4 regions of the Streptomyces sp. NPDC044106 genome follow, and region 3 is predicted to be linked to each of the others. Evidence: riboswitches for the same ligand, from Rfam matches in the RefSeq annotation. Region 3 holds a riboswitch; each other region holds the start of a gene.
The links. A riboswitch is a leader RNA that binds a small molecule or an ion and turns the genes downstream of it on or off. The one in region 3 is predicted to bind cobalamin.
Positions count from the first base shown of each region.

Region 1: another riboswitch for cobalamin. It lies ahead of AC07DI_RS13075 (ABC transporter substrate-binding protein); the one in region 3 lies ahead of AC07DI_RS35680 (cobalamin biosynthesis protein).
Region 2: another riboswitch for cobalamin. It lies ahead of AC07DI_RS31860 (energy-coupling factor ABC transporter permease); the one in region 3 lies ahead of AC07DI_RS35680 (cobalamin biosynthesis protein).
Region 4: another riboswitch for cobalamin. It lies ahead of AC07DI_RS20585 (prenyltransferase/squalene oxidase repeat-containing protein); the one in region 3 lies ahead of AC07DI_RS35680 (cobalamin biosynthesis protein).

Region 1 is NZ_JBWKFZ010000006.1:291,612-295,533, reverse strand. It holds gene AC07DI_RS13085 (amino acid permease) at 1-1,499, shown strand, start outside; gene AC07DI_RS13080 (M67 family metallopeptidase) at 1,587-2,009, shown strand; cobalamin riboswitch at 2,013-2,133, shown strand; gene AC07DI_RS13075 (ABC transporter substrate-binding protein) at 2,179-3,162, shown strand; gene AC07DI_RS13070 (FecCD family ABC transporter permease) at 3,279-3,922, shown strand, end outside.
Region 2 is NZ_JBWKFZ010000022.1:38,899-42,820, reverse strand. It holds gene AC07DI_RS31875 (energy-coupling factor ABC transporter ATP-binding protein) at 1-290, opposite strand, end outside; gene cbiQ (cobalt ECF transporter T component CbiQ) at 287-1,036, opposite strand; gene AC07DI_RS31865 (energy-coupling factor ABC transporter substrate-binding protein) at 1,043-1,429, opposite strand; gene AC07DI_RS31860 (energy-coupling factor ABC transporter permease) at 1,429-2,154, opposite strand; cobalamin riboswitch at 2,185-2,368, opposite strand; gene AC07DI_RS31855 (PTS ascorbate transporter subunit IIC) at 2,476-3,922, opposite strand, start outside.
Region 3 is NZ_JBWKFZ010000029.1:60,038-63,959, reverse strand. It holds gene AC07DI_RS35685 (cobyric acid synthase) at 1-447, opposite strand, end outside; gene AC07DI_RS35680 (cobalamin biosynthesis protein) at 444-1,397, opposite strand; cobalamin riboswitch at 1,508-1,647, opposite strand; gene AC07DI_RS35675 (hypothetical protein) at 1,805-2,029, opposite strand; gene AC07DI_RS35670 (inorganic phosphate transporter) at 2,042-3,337, opposite strand; gene AC07DI_RS35665 (class II aldolase/adducin family protein) at 3,734-3,922, shown strand, end outside.
Region 4 is NZ_JBWKFZ010000010.1:335,434-339,355, forward strand. It holds gene AC07DI_RS20580 (SCO2322 family protein) at 1-282, opposite strand, end outside; gene AC07DI_RS20585 (prenyltransferase/squalene oxidase repeat-containing protein) at 279-1,511, opposite strand; cobalamin riboswitch at 1,636-1,765, opposite strand; gene AC07DI_RS20590 (MBL fold metallo-hydrolase) at 1,788-2,858, opposite strand; gene AC07DI_RS20595 (aldehyde dehydrogenase) at 3,115-3,922, shown strand, end outside.

The sequences.
Region 1 (3,922 bases), on a different contig from region 3:
CCTCAGTGCAGGTCGAAGAGCACCACGACGAGCACGGCGGCAGTGGGGTCGTGCAGGGTTCGTCCGGCGAGGGCGAGGGGTATCAGCGCGGGCTCGGGGCCCGGCAGATCCAGATGATCGCGATCGGCGGTGCCATCGGCACCGGCCTGTTCCTCGGCGCGGGCAAGGCCATTCACAAGGCGGGGCCCAGCCTCATCCTGGCGTACGCCATCGCGGGCCTCGTCATCTTCTTCATCATGCGGGCGCTCGGCGAGCTCCTCATGTACCGGCCCGTGTCCGGCTCCTTCTCGGAGTACGCACGCGAGTTCATGGGCCCGTTCTTCGGCTTCGTGACCGGCTGGACGTACTGGCTCTTCTGGGTCGTCACCGGCATCACGGAAGTCACCGCGGCCGCCCAGTACATGCAGTACTGGACCCACGACTCCTTCCCGCAATGGGCGTACGCGCTCGTCTTCACCGTCATCCTGTACGGCGCGAACCTCATCTCCGTGAAGCTCTTCGGCGAGCTGGAGTTCTGGTTCTCGATGGTCAAGGTCACCGCCATCATCGGCATGATCCTGATCTGCGTCGGCATCCTCACCATCGGCTTCTCCGACGCCGGTGACACCGCCTCCGTGACCCACCTGTGGGACGAGGGTGGCTTCTTCCCCAACGGCATCGGCTCCACGCTGATGACGCTCCAGATCGTGATGTTCGCCTTCCTCGCCGTCGAGCTCGTCGGCGTCACCGCGGGCGAGTCCAAGGACCCGAAGACCGTCCTGCCCAAGGCCATCAACACCGTGCCGTGGCGCATCGCCGTCTTCTACGTCGGCGCGCTCATCATGATCCTGTCGGTCGTCCCGTGGACGACGTTCAAGCCCGACGTCTCGCCGTTCGTCGCCGCCTTCGAGAAGATGGGCCTCGGCGTCGGCGCCGCCATCGTGAACTTCGTGGTCCTCACCGCCGCGCTCTCCTCCTGCAACTCCGGCATGTACTCCACCGGCCGCATGCTGCGCGACCTGGCGCTCAACGGCCAGGGCCCGAAGTTCTTCACCAAGCTCACGAAGAACGGCCTGCCGCTGATCGGCACCACGGCCTCCGCCGCGTGCATGCTGGTCGGCGTCTGGATCAACTACCAGTGGCCCGGCAAGGCGTTCACCTACGTCGTCTCCTTCGCGACCATCTCCGGTATGTGGGCCTGGATCATGATCCTCGCCTGCCAGATCCGCTACCGCCGCAAGGCCGACCGCGGCGAGCTGCCGCAGTCCACCTTCCGGGCGCCCGGTGCCCCGTACACCAGCTGGTTCGCGCTGCTCTTCATCGGCATGGTCATCGTGATGATGGGCATCGACAAGGACAACCGGGTCTCGCTGTACGCCGCCCCGGTCTGGGCCGCGATCCTGACGGTGTCGTACCTGGTGCTCAAGAGCCGCAACCCGCAGGCGGCCGCCTTCAACAAGCGCAAGACCGCTGTCGACGGCTCGGTCACCGCCGACAGCACGCCGGTCGGGAAGGACTGACACCGCTTCCCAGAGCGTTGTCCAGCATTCGGGCCCGCCCGTACCACACTTCGGTACGGCGCGGGCCCTCTGCTTATCCTGACTCCCATGCTGACCCTCACCCAGGCCCTCCACGACCAGATCGTCGCGCACGCGCGCCAGGACCACCCCGACGAGGCCTGCGGCGTCGTCGCGGGCCCGGCGGGCACCGGCCGCCCCGAGCGGTTCATCCCCATGCTGAACGCCGCGCGCTCGCCCACGTTCTACGAGTTCGACTCGGGTGACCTGCTGAAGCTCTACCGCGAGATGGACGACCGCGACGAGGAGCCCGTGATCGTCTACCACTCGCACACGGCCACCGAGGCCTACCCCTCGCGCACCGACATCACCTACGCCAACGAGCCCGGCGCCCACTACGTCCTGGTCTCCACGGCGGACACCGACGGCCCGGGCCCCTTCCAGTTCCGCTCGTACCGCATCGTGGACGGCGAGGTCACCGAGGAAGAGGTAAAGGTCGTACAGGCATACTGATCTTTACCAACGAGGGCGGCAGGAGCCAGGAAGCCGGTGCGAACCCGGCACGGTCCCGCCACTGTGACCCCACCCCATAGTTGGGGCGGGGGAGTCAGGAACTGACCTGCCGCCTTCCTCCCACGCAACGCAGGGGACGCGGAAATCCCCTGGAGGAGGCAGTTCCGTCATGCCCCGGTCCCACCGGCCCCTGCGCGCCCTCGTCACGGCCGCCCTGCTCGCCCCGCTCGCCGCCTGCTCCACCTCGGCGGCGGACGACGACTCCGGGCCCGCCACCAAGGCCGCCGGATTCCCGTACACCGTCACCAACTGCGGCGTGCGGACGACGTACGACGCACCCCCGAAGCGCGCCGTCACCATGAACCAGCACGCCACCGAAGTGATGCTGGAACTCGGCCTGAAGGACCGGCTGGCCGGTACCGCCTACCTCGACGACGAGGTCCTGCCGAAGTACAAGAAGGCGTACGAGTCGATCCCGGTGATCGCCAAGGAGTACCCCTCCTACGAGAAGCTGCTCTCCGCCAACCCCGACTACGTGTACGGCGGTTACGCGAGCGCCTTCCTCGCCGGTGACGGACGCAGCCGCTCGGCCCTCGCCAAGTCCGGCATCGACAGCCGCCTCAACATCGAGGGCTGCGCCGGGCACCCCGTCTCCATGGACGATGTCTACCGCGAGGTCCGCGAGGTCGGCGCCACGTTCGGGGTGCGGGCGCGGGCCGAGAAATGGGTGAGCGCCGCCCGCCGCGAACTGGCCGCCACCGCGGAGAAGTCACGGTCCCGGTCCAAGGGTGAGAAGCCCCGCTCCGTCTTCGTCTACGACAGCGGCGACAAGACCGCGTTCACGGCGGGCGGCCGGGGCATCGGCAACGACATCGTCGAGCGGGCGGGCGGCCACAACGTCTTCGCCGACGTGAACAAGTCCTTCACCGACGCGTCCTGGGAGAAGGTCGTCGAGCGCAAGCCCGAAACGATCCTGATCCTCGACTACGGCGCCACCACCGTCACCCAGAAGAAGAAGCGCCTCCTCGACGACCCGGCCCTCCAGGACGTCCCCGCCATCAAGAACGAGAACTTCGCGGTCCTGCGCCTGTCGGACGTGGTCACGGGCGTACGAGCACCGGAGGCGGTGAGGAAGCTGGCGGCGCAGCTGTGAGCCGGACCATTCAGCGCGTGGGGCGGATCACCCAGCGCGTGGGGCGGATCATCCAGCCCGTCCGGCGTTTGAGGACGAGCCCGAAGGGCGATGGGCCGAGCTCACGGGGGCGGCACCTGACGATACTGACCGTCCTCACCGCAACCCTGGCGGCCACCGCCCTCGCCGGTCTCGCACTCGGCTCCGTGCGGATCCCCCCGGCCCACGTCATGGAGATCCTCACCGGCCGAGCGGAACCCTCCCCGTTCAGAACCATCGTCCTCGACGTAAGACTCCCGAGAGTCATCCTCGGAGCCACCGTCGGAGGCGGCCTCGCAGTCATCGGCGCCGTCCTCCAGGCCCTCGTCCGCAACCCCCTCGCGGACCCGTTCCTGCTGGGCGTCTCCTCCGGAGCCTCGGTGGGCGCCGTCTGCGCCATCGTGCTCGGCGGCGTCTTCGGCCTCGGCGCCGCCCTGTCGACCACCGTCACCATCCCGGCCGCCGCCTTCGCGGGTGCCCTGCTCTCGCTCGTCCTCGTCTACACCCTGGCCAGAAGCGGGGGCGGCGGCTTCGCCACTGGCCGGCTGATCCTCGCGGGCGTCGCCGTCTCGTACATCCTGACCGCGCTGACCAGCCTCATCCTGGTCACCGCCGACAGCGCGGACCACCTCAAGGAAGTCCTCTACTGGACGCTCGGCGGCCTCGGCAGCGCCCGCTGGGACATGCTCGCCCTGCCCTGCTCCGTCCTCATCCTCGGCACGGCCCTCCTCGTCGCCATGGC
Region 2 (3,922 bases), on a different contig from region 3:
GTGCGCAGCCGGGTCAGGCCCTTGCGGTCGTACGTCACGGGGACGCCCTCGACCGTCAACCGGCCCGCGGCGGGCCGCAGTCCGCCGCTGAGCAGCCGCATGAGGGTGGTCTTGCCGCTGCCGTTGCGGCCGAGCAGGGCGAGGGCGCGGCCCTCGACGACATCGAAGTCGAGGCCGCTGAGCACGGTGGGCCCGTCCTCGTACGCGTAGGACGCGGCGCGCAGGGCGACCACCGGGTCGCCCGGTCCGCCGCGGGCGCCCGGCTCGCGCAGAACCCTCGGCTCGGTCATGGCAGGAACCTTTCCAGTACGAGGGTGAGGGCCACCAGGCCCACGAGGAGTGCCGCGCCGACGGCCACGAAGGGCCGCGAGATGCGGGCGTCGGGCACGAGGACGCGCAGTGTGCCGTCATAGCCGCGTCCCGCGAGCCCGGCCTGCAGACGGCTCGCCCGGTCGAAGGCCCGCACGAACGCGGTGGCGCCGAGACCGGCCAGGGAACGCCAGGTGGCGGCGCGAGTGGTGTGACCGAGCCGGGCGGCCTGGGCCTGCCGGATCCGGCTCATGGAGTCGAGGAGCAGGAAGCTCATCCGGTAAGTGACGAGTGCCACGTCCACGACCGGTGCGGGCACGCCCGCCTTCACCAGCCGGGGCAACAGGTCCGACATCGGTGTGGTGAAGGCGAAGAGGAGCACGCCGAGGGAGGCCGCGGAGGTGCGCAGGAGGAGGCCGCCCGCGCGCGCCGGGCCGCCGTCGGCGAACGTGACGAATCCGTCGGGACCGCCGAGTTGGACGAGCAGCGTCAGCGCGCCGGTGACACAGAAGCCGAGCGGCACCCGGTAGGCGCGCCACAGTTTGCGAGGGGGCACGCCCGCGGGGCCGAGCAGCAGGACGAGCGCGGTGACCAGGACGAGCGCGGCGCCCGGCCAGGGCGGCAGCGAGATGGCCAGGACGGTGAGGCCGAGCCCGAGCACGGCCTTGTCCACGGGGTGGCGGCGGCGCCAGCGACTGCTGTGCGCCGCCGCGTCGATGGGCAGCACGCCGGATCAGACCTGCTCGGTCTCGGGCCGGGCGCCCTCGGCGTCGGCCTGCGTACCGGCCGCCTGCTCCGTCCGCTCCTGCTGAGTTCGCGCCGGCTCCGCGCCCTGGCGGCGCCCCTTGCGCAGCCCGAAGTAGTACGCGAGCACACCGGCGCCGAGGGCCGCCTGCAGGGCGAACAGCGCCGATTCGATCTCCCCGGACGGGGGTTCGTACAGCGGGGAGAACCACGGCTTGTAGTCCGGCTCGATCTCGGTGATCGCCGTCTCGGCCTGCGAGTCGGCGCCGGTGAACGGTTCTTCCTTGTCGTCGCCGAGCCCGAGGGCCAGGGGCAGCACCGCGAGCGCGGCGACGACGACGAGCAGCAGGATGTTGATCTTCGCGTTCCGGCTCATCAGGCGCTGGCCCCCGTCTCCGTAGTGGTCGTGGTCGTCGTCGTCACGGTCTGCTTCCGCTTGCCCTGCAGCAGCACGCCGAGCCGGGTCAGCTCGCCCTTGCTGGACTGCACGAGCAGCCGCATCACCAGGACGGTGAGCAGTCCTTCGCTGACCGCGAGGGGGATCTGGGTGACGGCGAAGATGCCGCCGAACTTCCCCAGCGCGCCGAGGAACCCGCTGCTGGGGTCGGGGAAGGCGAGCGCCAGCTGGACACTGGTGACGCAGTACGTGGACAGGTCGGCGACGAACGCCCCGAAGAACACGGCGACCATGAGCGGCACGTCGTACCGCTTGAGGAGCCGGTAGACCGCGTATCCGGCCCAGGGCCCCACGATCGCCATCGAGAACACGTTGGCGCCCAGGGTGGTGAGGCCGCCGTGGGCGAGCAGCAGGGCCTGGAAGAGCAGGGTGATGGTGCCGAGCACCGTCATGATGGGTGGCCGGAACAGGATCGCTCCGAGCCCGGTTCCCGTCGGGTGCGAGCAACTGCCCGTGACGGACGGGATCTTCAGTGCGGAAAGGACAAAAGTAAAGGCCCCGGAGGCGCCGAGGAGCAGGGTGCTCTCCGGGTGCTCCTTGACCTCACGGGTCAGGGAGCGGACTCCGTGGACGACGAACGGCGCGGACGCTACGCCCCAGGCGATCGCGTGCGCCGGCGGGAGGAAACCCTCGGCTATGTGCATGGCTCGGCAGACCCTCTCCAGCACCTCGTGGATGGACAACGCGCCCTGGCCGGTCTCCTGGCTGACGGGTCGTACCGACCGGACTCCGCCTTCCCGGGTACGTGTGCACCCAGTGGCTGCCGCGAGGGCTGGAGCCGGACTTCCCGATCACAGTGGCGAGGGCCGCACCGGCATCACACCGGATTTCCCGAGCACCAAGGCGTGGTGACATTAGTGCGCAACTGATCTGCTGACAACTCGCGCCATGGTGGTGGGGGTGGCAGACGCGGGCGCGTGTACCACCGCGTGCGCCCCTGTTCAGAGGCTGTACACGGGCATTGCTCAGGGCCGGTCGTCCGGGGGCGGGGGCGGCTTCGGGGCACCGCGCGGAGGCGCGATCTTCGCGTACGCAACGGGTGAACCCGCGGCGGTCCCGGTCGCCGACGGCAAGCCCGCCCTGTGCGCGGGGAGCAGGGCGTCGCGGTGGGCTCCGGGGTCCCAGCCGGTCTCCACGACGCGCTTCTGGAAGACGACCGCGCCGAGCAGGACCGCCGCGCCGAGCAGCAGCATCAGGACGACTCCGCCGGTCCCGCCCGTCTTGGCCGCGTAGCCGGTGAGCGTGCCGAACCAGCCGAAGTCGGCGTCGCCGAAGGTCGTGTTCTCCTCGCCGAAGGCGCCGAGGACCTTCAGGAGGAGGGCGGGCAGGAGGGTGATGAGGACGCCGTTGACGAAGGCGCCGAGGGCCGCGCCGCGACGGCCGCCGGTCGCGTTGCCGTAGACGCCCGCCGCGCCGCCGGTGAAGAAGTGCGGGACGAGGCCGGGCAGGACGAGGGCGAGGCCGAAGGCCGGGTGGAAGACCCAGGCGAGCAGGCCGAGGCTGACAAGACCGCCGGTGAAGCTGGCGATGAAGCCGACCAGGACGGCGTTCTGTGCATAGGGGAAGACGATGGGCGCGTCGAGGGAGGGCACCGCGCCGGGCACCAGTTTGCGGGCGATGCCCTGGAAGGCGGGGACGAGTTCACCGAGGATCGTGCGGACACCGAAGAGGATCACGGCGACGGCGATGCCGAACTGCAGGCCCTGCATGACCGACTGCATGACGTAGTCGCCGACACCGCTCGCGCCCGCGGCCCCGTGCTCGCCGAACGCCTTGAACGCCTCCTCCTTTCCCACCTTCCCGAGGAAGACCAGGGACATGATCACGTAGATCAGCACCATCGACAGGGCGGTCGCCACCATCGAGTCGCGCAGGAAGCGCAGCCCTTCGGGGAGGTTCATCTCCTCGGTGCTGCGACTGCGCCTGCCCACCAACTGCCCTGTCGCGCCCGCCGCGATGTACCCGGCCGTCCCGAAGTGGCCGATCGCGACGCTGTCGTTGCCGGTGACGCGCTTGGTCCAGGGGTGTGCGAAGGCGGGCAGGGCCACCAGCAGGATGCCGAGCAGGACTCCGCCGACGACGACCACGACCCATGACGGCCGGCCCGCGACGGCCAGGACCATCGTCAGCAGGGTCGCCATGAACAGCATGTGATGCCCGGTCAGGAACACGTAGCGCAGGGGGGTGAAGCGGGCGAGGGCCAGGCTGATGGCGAACCCGAGGATCATCAGCCAGGCGACGCGGGCGCCGTACTCCTGCTGCGCGATGCCGACGATCGCCTCGTTGGTGGGGATCACGCCGTGCGCTCCGGTCGCGCCCTGGATCATCTCGCCGAGCGGGGCGAGGGCGCCGACGACGAGCGTGGCGCCCGCCCCGATGAGCAGGAAGCCGAGCGTCGCCTTGATGGCGCCG
Region 3 (3,922 bases):
GACGATGTCGGTGCGCCGCAGATTGATCTCGGCGGGACTGCCCGCGCCTTCGCAGATCACGGCGTCATACGTGCCCCGGAGTTCCGCCAGGCATCCCAGGACGGTGTCGAGCAACTGCGCCTGCCGCCCTCCGTGGTAGCCACGCGCACTCATCTCGCCGACCGGCTTGCCCATCAGCACGACCTGGCTGGAGCGGTCGCCGCCGGGCTTGAGCAGAACGGGGTTCATCAGCGCGCTGGGCTCGACGCGGGCGGCCTGCGCCTGCATGGCCTGGGCCCGCCCGATCTCGGCGCCCTCGCGGGTGACGAAGGAGTTGAGGGACATGTTCTGCGCCTTGAACGGCGCGACGGACACGCCCTTGCGGGTCAGCCACCGGCAGATGCCGGCGGTGACGACGCTCTTGCCCGCGTCCGAGGTGGTCCCTGCGACGAGCAGTCCACCGCTCATGACGTTCTCCCTGACGTTGCCGACCGAAGTGCCCAGCGGGCGGTGACCACGGCGCCGAGGGCGAGCAGGCCGACGCGGCGGGACAGCTTCGCCGCCCGTTCGATGTCCCCCGCGCGCACGTCGCGCCCCTCCGCGTTCAGAACGGGCCGGTGCTCGACCCGCCCCCCGTACGACAGCGTCCCCCCGAGCCGTACGCCAAGCGCGCCGGCGAAGGCCGCCTCGACGGGTCCGGCGTTCGGGCTCGGATGCTTCGCCGCGTCCGCGCGCCAGGCCCGTACCGCTCCGGCGGGCGATCCCCCGGCCAGCGCCGCGAGGCCCGCGGTGAGCCGCGCCCCCGGCCATCCGACGACGTCGTCGAGGCGGGCGGAGGCCCAGCCGTACCGGCGGTAGCGGGCCGACTTGTGGCCCACCATCGCGTCCAGTGTGTTGACGGCCCGGAAGCCGACGAGTCCGGGCACCCCGCCCAGCGCGCCCCACACGAGCGCCCCGACCACCGCGTCGGAGGTGTTCTCGGCGACGGACTCCACGACGGCCCGCGCGATGCCGTCGGCGTCCAGCGCCTGCGGATCGCGCCCGCACAGATGCGGCAGCCGCTCCCGCGCGACCTCGATGTCCCCGGCCTCCAGCGCGCCGCCGATGGCCCGCGCCTCCCGGCCGAGCGAGGTGCCGCCGACGACGGCCCAGGTCGCGGCGGCGGTCAGCGCGACGGTTCCGGCCCGGGAGCGGCGTACGAGGGTGGTGGCGAGGGCGGCGGCGCCCGCCGCGCCTCCCGCGCAGACCACGGTGTGCAGCGCGCCCCAGCCGCGGTGGTCGCGCCAGAGCAGCCGCTCGACGGCGCCCGCGGCACGGCCGAACGCGGCGACCGGATGGCCCCGGCGGGGATCGCCGAGCAGCAGGTCACCGAGGAGGCCGGCGGCGGCGCCGTACGCGAAGTCGCGATCGGCACTCATGCGCTCAGCCCGTCGCCGTGCTGCGGAGAGGCTTCGACGAGCGGGGAAGGGGCGGCACCGGGCGGCCGGGCATGGCGATATGTCCTCACTCAGGGTGTCCGCGCCCTGGTTCGACGTGATCGGCGGCGAGAGTTCCTGGCTCGCGGGGAGTGGCTCCCCGGTGACAGTGGCGGGACCGCGCCGGATTCGCACCGGCTTCCTCTTCTGCCGCCGTAGTTGGCCCGGGCAGTCCACCACGGTCCGCGAAGGCCCGTCAACTCGCCGTTGACCTGCGGCGGGAGAGTGTGTTGGGGCCCACATGCGGGGTTGCGCGCACGCCCGGCGCGCGGGATCCGGATATACGGGTGGGGCGCGGAGCTCCGTACGCTCCGCGCCCCACCCGGGAAGACCGGCCGACGGCCCTGCCGTCAGGCGACGATCAGGAAGATGCCGTACGCCACCGCCGCCGCGCACAGGGCGAAGCAGGCATACGCGCCGGTGCGCGCCAGGGCCGCGGTGCCGCCCGTGGCGGCGGCCGCCGTCTCCTGCCGGGAGAGGCCGACGACGCCGAGGGTGAACAGGCCCACCAGGGCCACCGTCACCGCGAGACTGACTCCGAAGACGGAGCCGAGAGCTGCCCAGTCGATGCTCATGCTGGTCTGTCCTTACACGGTCGCGGGCCGGGCGGGGTCCGCCATGGCGCCGGTCGTGGTGGTGGTCGGGGCCGAGACCGTGACCCTGACGGGCTGGTCCACGGGGACGGCGGCGGCAGGCACGCCCGCCGGGGGAGGGGAGACGGCGGCGATCGCGGTGGTGACCACGCCCGCGGGCTCGGCGACCGCGGTGTCGTCGTGGCCGATCTCGTCGTCCGTGACGTTGGTGTGGTCGACGGCGTTGCGCCGCGAGAGCACCCAGATCACGCCCGAGCCCGCGATCAGGAGCGTCGCGGTGGCCGCGATGCCCCAGGGGCCCTGCTTGGTGAGGAACTCGGCGCCCGCGCCGACCAGGCCCGCCGCCGGCAGGGTCAGGCCCCACGCGACGAACATCCGGGTCGCGGTCGACCAGCGGACCACGCCGCCCTTGCGGCCGAGGCCCGCGCCCATCACGGCGCCCGAGCAGACCTGAGTGGTGGAGAGGGAGAAGCCGATGTGCGAGGAGGCGAGGATCGCCGTCGCGGCGCTGGTCTGGGCGGCGAAGCCCTGCTGCGGCGCGAGGTCGGTCAGGCCCTTGCCCATGGTGCGGATGATGCGCCAGCCGCCGAGGTAGGTGCCGAGCGCGATGGCCATGCCGGCCGAGACGATGACCCACATCGGGGGGTTGGCGCCGGGGTTCAGGACGCCGCCGGTGATCAGGGCGAGCGTGATGATGCCCATGGTCTTCTGCGCGTCGTTCGTGCCGTGGGCCAGCGAGACGAGGCCGGCGGAGGCGATCTGGCCCGCGCGGTACCCCTTGGCGGTGGCCTTCTGGTCGGTGCCGCGGCCGATCCGGTACGTCAGGCGGGTGGCCAGCGTCGCGGCGATGCCCGCCACGAGCGGGGCCGCGACGGCCGGGATCAGGATCTTGGTGACGACGGTGCCGCCGTTGATCGACGACCAGCCCATCGACATGACGGCGGCGCCGATGAGGCCGCCGAAGAGTGCGTGGGAGGAGCTGGAGGGCAGGCCCACCAGCCAGGTGACGAGGTTCCAGAGAATCGCGCCGACGAGCGCGGCGAAGATGACCTCTGTCTTCAGTCCGTCCTCGTTGACGATGCCGCCGGAGATCGTCTTGGCGACTTCGACGGAGAGGAAGGCTCCGACGAGGTTGAGCACGGCGGACATGGCCACCGCCGTCTTGGGCTTGAGAGCGCCGGTCGAGATGGTCGTCGCCATCGCGTTGGCAGTGTCGTGGAAACCGTTCGTGAAATCGAACACGAGAGCGGTGACGATCACGATCCCGAGGAGAAGCGTGATGTGTTCCATTTACCCAGGCTTCTGTTGGACGTCAGTGGCATGTGGAACGTAGGCAATCCGGGTGAACGGAAAGTGAACTGGGCCGGGCGGTGCGGTGACCCGAAGCGGAGTGCCCCTGCTCCGTATTCAGCAGGTGTCTGAAGATGATCGTAAGGAGCGGCCATGGGAGGCCCGCAAACGGGGCGGAGTGTCGGGTTCCGCCATCCGGCGGCCGTCTCCGGCGCACACCGCTTCGCCCGGCCCCCGAACCGGCCAGGAGACGCGGATCACCCCCACCGGCTGCCGCGTCCGCCGCGCCCGCCGACGCCGGGGGACCGTAAGCGGAATCCCGCCAGGGCCGGTTCCGCACCGCCCCTTCCGCGCTCCGCTCCGCGGCGCCCGGGGCCGGGCTGGCAGGATCGCCGCATGACTGAGCAGGGACAGGCGCAGGAGCGGCGGCAGGAACAGGTGACGCGGCGGCAGGCGGACCCGGGCGCGGCGCGCGACGCGATCGGGCGGGCCTGGGACGAGCTGGTCGAAACGGCCCGCAGGACCGTGGCGGACGGCCTGGTCGTCGGCACCTCGGGCAACGTCTCGGTCCGGGTCGGCGACACC
Region 4 (3,922 bases), on a different contig from region 3:
CTCGGCCGGGGTGTCCGCGCAGATGTCCTCGAAGTCCGCGGCGCCGCGCGGCTTCGCCGCTTCCTTGGAGTCCTCGGAGACCGCGAAGCGGAAGCCCTGTACGTCACCGTCGTCGGGGCGCGCGGTGCCCGGGCCCTGGCTCGCGTACGTCCACTGCCCGCCGTCCCGCTCCCAGAACGACCAGTAGCGGTAGCCGGCGGCCTGGGCGGGCGCGGCCACGAGGACGCCGACGACGGCGGCGAGGAGCACCCCGAGCAGCAGCCGCCCACGGCCTGCCGTCACGGCTGCTTCTTCTTGCGGTTGCCGCTGTACAGGAAGCCGATGCCGATGCCGGCGACCATGCCGACGCCGACGATCCACCAGACGCTGACACCGCCGTCGTCGTCCTTCTTCTCGTCCTTGTCCGACGCCGAGGCGTGGTCGGAGGCGGACTGCGGGGGCGGGCCCTGGGCGTTCAGCTGCTTGACGAGGTCGGCGCCGCCGAAGTCGCGTGGGTCCAGGCCCGCGGCGTTCGCGGCGAAGATCAGCTTCGCGTAGGCGGCGGGGCCCGACTGCTTCGCCCACTTCGCGGAGTTCTCCGTGAGCCACACCGCGGACTTCTTGGCCTGCTCCTGCTGTCCGGCGGCGGCGAGGGCGACCACGGCGTCGGCGGTGCCGCCGACGTCCGGCATGTCGCCGACGCCCGGCATCGACGACATCAGGTGGTCCTCGTTCTTGCCGAGGGTGTCGAGGAGGTAGCCGGTGCCGTTGCTCGCGGCCTGCGCCGTCGTGTCCGGCTTCGCGCACTTGGGGGCACCGGACGCGGCCTTCTTCGCGGGCGCCACGACGAGGCCACGGCCGAGGCTGCCGAGCACACCGGCCGCGGTGGCGCCGGCGTTCGGCGAGAGCTTGCCGGACTTGGCGTCGGCGAGGCCGAAGGCGCCGCCGTCCTTGCCGCAGTCCATGGCGAGCTTCGGCAGCGCGTCGTAGGGGGACTTCCCGCCCTGGGACTTGGCGGACGCGGGGTTCTCACCGGCGGCGACGAGCGCGCCGACGACGATCCCCGTGGAGTTCGCGTCGGAGGGGAAGCCGGGGTTGTAGCCCCAGCCGCCGTCCTTGTTCTGCACCGACTTCAGCCACTGGACGCTCTTCTTCACCGCCTTGTCCTGGCCGCCGAGCGCGGTGAGGGCCTGCACGGCGGCGGCGGTGGAGTTGCTGTCGACCGTGGTCTTGGAGTTGCACGGCGTGCTCGCGTCCGCGCGGTACGCCGCGAAGCCGCCGCTCGCGCACTGCTGCCCGGTCAGCCAGTCGACGGCCTTCGCGGCCGGCTCGATGTCCTGGGTGTGCTGGGCGAGCAGGGCGTACGACTGGCGGAAGACGCCGTCGAACTTGGGGTCCTGCTTGCCGTAGAGGCCCGAGGGGAGCGCGGTCGAGGGCGACGGGGAGCTGCTCTCCGCGAAGGCGGCCGGTGCCGCGGCCGAGCCGAACACGGCGACGGCGGCCAGGACCGCCGCACTGCGACGAACGTTCATGATGGGGCGGATGCCTCTCCCTGCGGGGAGCGGGGCGGCACGGTCCGTGCGGGCAGCACGGCTTCCGGCGGCTCCGGCTCCGTATACCTCGACGGTGCCGCTCACCGGAGGGTCCGGTGAAGCGAGCCGGTCACGTTCCGCGCCGGGCATTCCGGCTCACCGACGCTGCGGTCGGATTACGGCTGCGGGTCAGCGCCGGATTCGCACCGGACTTTCCCCTGCTCGGACGTGAGGACGACGCACTCACTCTACCGGCCGGTCCGCGGGCCCCTCGGGTCACACCGCCACGAACGCGAGCGGATCGCTCCCTGCCACCGCCTCCGCGCGCCCCAGCTTCACCAGGCGGCGTACGTGGGCCTCCGCTTCGGAGACCGCGATGTTGCGCGAGCCGTAGGGGATCTCGGCCCAGGGCCTGTTCCACTCCATGCGGGTGGCGATCTGCCAGGGGGTGAGGGGCTCGGCGAGCAGGGTGAGCAGGCTCGTCAGGCGCTCCTCGTGGTGCGCGAGGAGTTCGCGTACGCGGCCGGGGGCGTCGGTGAAGGCGTGCTGGTGGGCGGGGAGGACCTCGGCGGGGGCGAGGCGGCCGACCCGCTCCAGGGAGTCGAGGTAGTCGCCGAGGGGGTCGGTCACCGTGTCGTCGTCGGGGTCCTCGTACAGGCCGATGTGCGGGGTGATGCCGGGCAGCAGATGGTCCCCGGAGAAGAGCCGGCCGTGGCCGCGCAGGCCCGTCGGGTGGTCCTCCTCCAGGTGCAGGCAGACGTGGCCCGGCGTGTGGCCTGGGGTCCAGATCGCGCGCACCCGGCGGCCCGGCAGGGCGAGCAGCTCGCCCGGGGTGATGCCGAGGTCGGGCAGGGCGGGGGCGAGGCCGGGCAGTGCGCGGGGGCGGCCCTCGTCGCGGGCCCGCACCAGGGGGGCGACGTGGCCGGCCGGGGCGCCCGCGGCGGTGAGCTTCGCGGCCATGTAGGCGTACCAGCGCTCGGGCGGGTTGGCACGGGTGCGGCGCACCACGGAGGCGTCCGCCTCGTGCATCGCGATCCACGCGCCCGACGCCTCGCGGACCGCTTTGGACAGGCCGTGGTGGTCGGGGTGGTGGTGGGTGATGACGACGCCGTGCACGTCCTGGACCGCGGTGCCGCAGGCGACGAGCCCGGCGGCGAGGGTCTCCCAGGACGCCGGGTCGTCCCAGCCGGTGTCGACGAGGACGGGGCCCGCGTCGGTGTCCAGGAGGTGGACGAGGGTGAAGCCGAGGGGGTTGTCGGGGATCGGGACCTTGATGCTCCAGACGCCGCCGCCGTGCTCGATCACCGGTGGGCCGCTCGCCCGCGTGCCGCCGCTCACCCGCGTCATGGGCGCCTCGTCTCTGTCGCTGATGCCCGCCACTATAACTAGAACTAGTTCCAATAGTCGCCCAAGTTCACCTCCTCGCCGCCGGGTTGATGCTCCCGCGAGCCTCCCGGAGTCTTCCGGAGCCTCCTGGGCTTCTGGCGCTTCTGGCGCTTTCGGACGTGGACTCCTCCAACTAGAACTGGTATCAGTTCTGAAACATCAGTTCTGAAACGGTGTCAGGAAACGCCCCGCAGGGACCCGCAGGAGGCAGTCAGCCATGACCGAGCTCGTGGAACACGGACAGCTGTTCATCGGCGGGGAGTTGGTGGACCCGCTCGGCAAGGGCGTCATCGACGTCGTCTCCCCGCACACCGAAGAGGTCTTCGCCCGCGTGCCGCACGCGGCCCCCGCCGACGTGGACCGCGCCGTCGCCGGTGCCCGCAAGGCCTTCGAGCACGGCCCGTGGCCGCGGATGACGCCGGACGAGCGCATCGAGGTCATATCGAGGATCAAGGACGGCTTCGCGATACGCCACGAGGAGATCGCCCGCGTCATCAGCTCCGAGAACGGCACGCCCTACACGTCAAGCGTGATGGTGCAGGCCCTCTCCGCGATGATGGCGTGGGACGCGGCGATCACCGTCGCCCGCGACTTCCCCTACGAGGAGGAGCGGGACGGCGTCCTCGGCAAGCTGCTCGTGCGGCGCGAACCGGTCGGCGTCGTCGCGGCCGTCGTGCCGTGGAACGTCCCGCAGTTCACCGCCGCCGCCAAACTCGCCCCCGCCCTGCTCGCCGGCTGCCCGGTCGTCCTCAAGACCTCGCCGGAAGCGCCCCTCGACTCCTACATCCTCGCGGAGATCGCCGCCGAGGCGGGGCTGCCGGAAGGCGTGCTCTCGATCATCTGCGCCGACCGCGAGGTGAGCGAGTACCTCGTCGGGCACCCGGACGTCGACAAGGTCTCCTTCACCGGGTCCGTCGCCGCGGGCAAGCGCGTCATGGAGGTCGCCGCCCGCAACCTGACCCGCGTGACACTGGAGCTCGGCGGCAAGTCGGCCGCCGTCGTCCTCCCCGACGCCGACGCGGCGA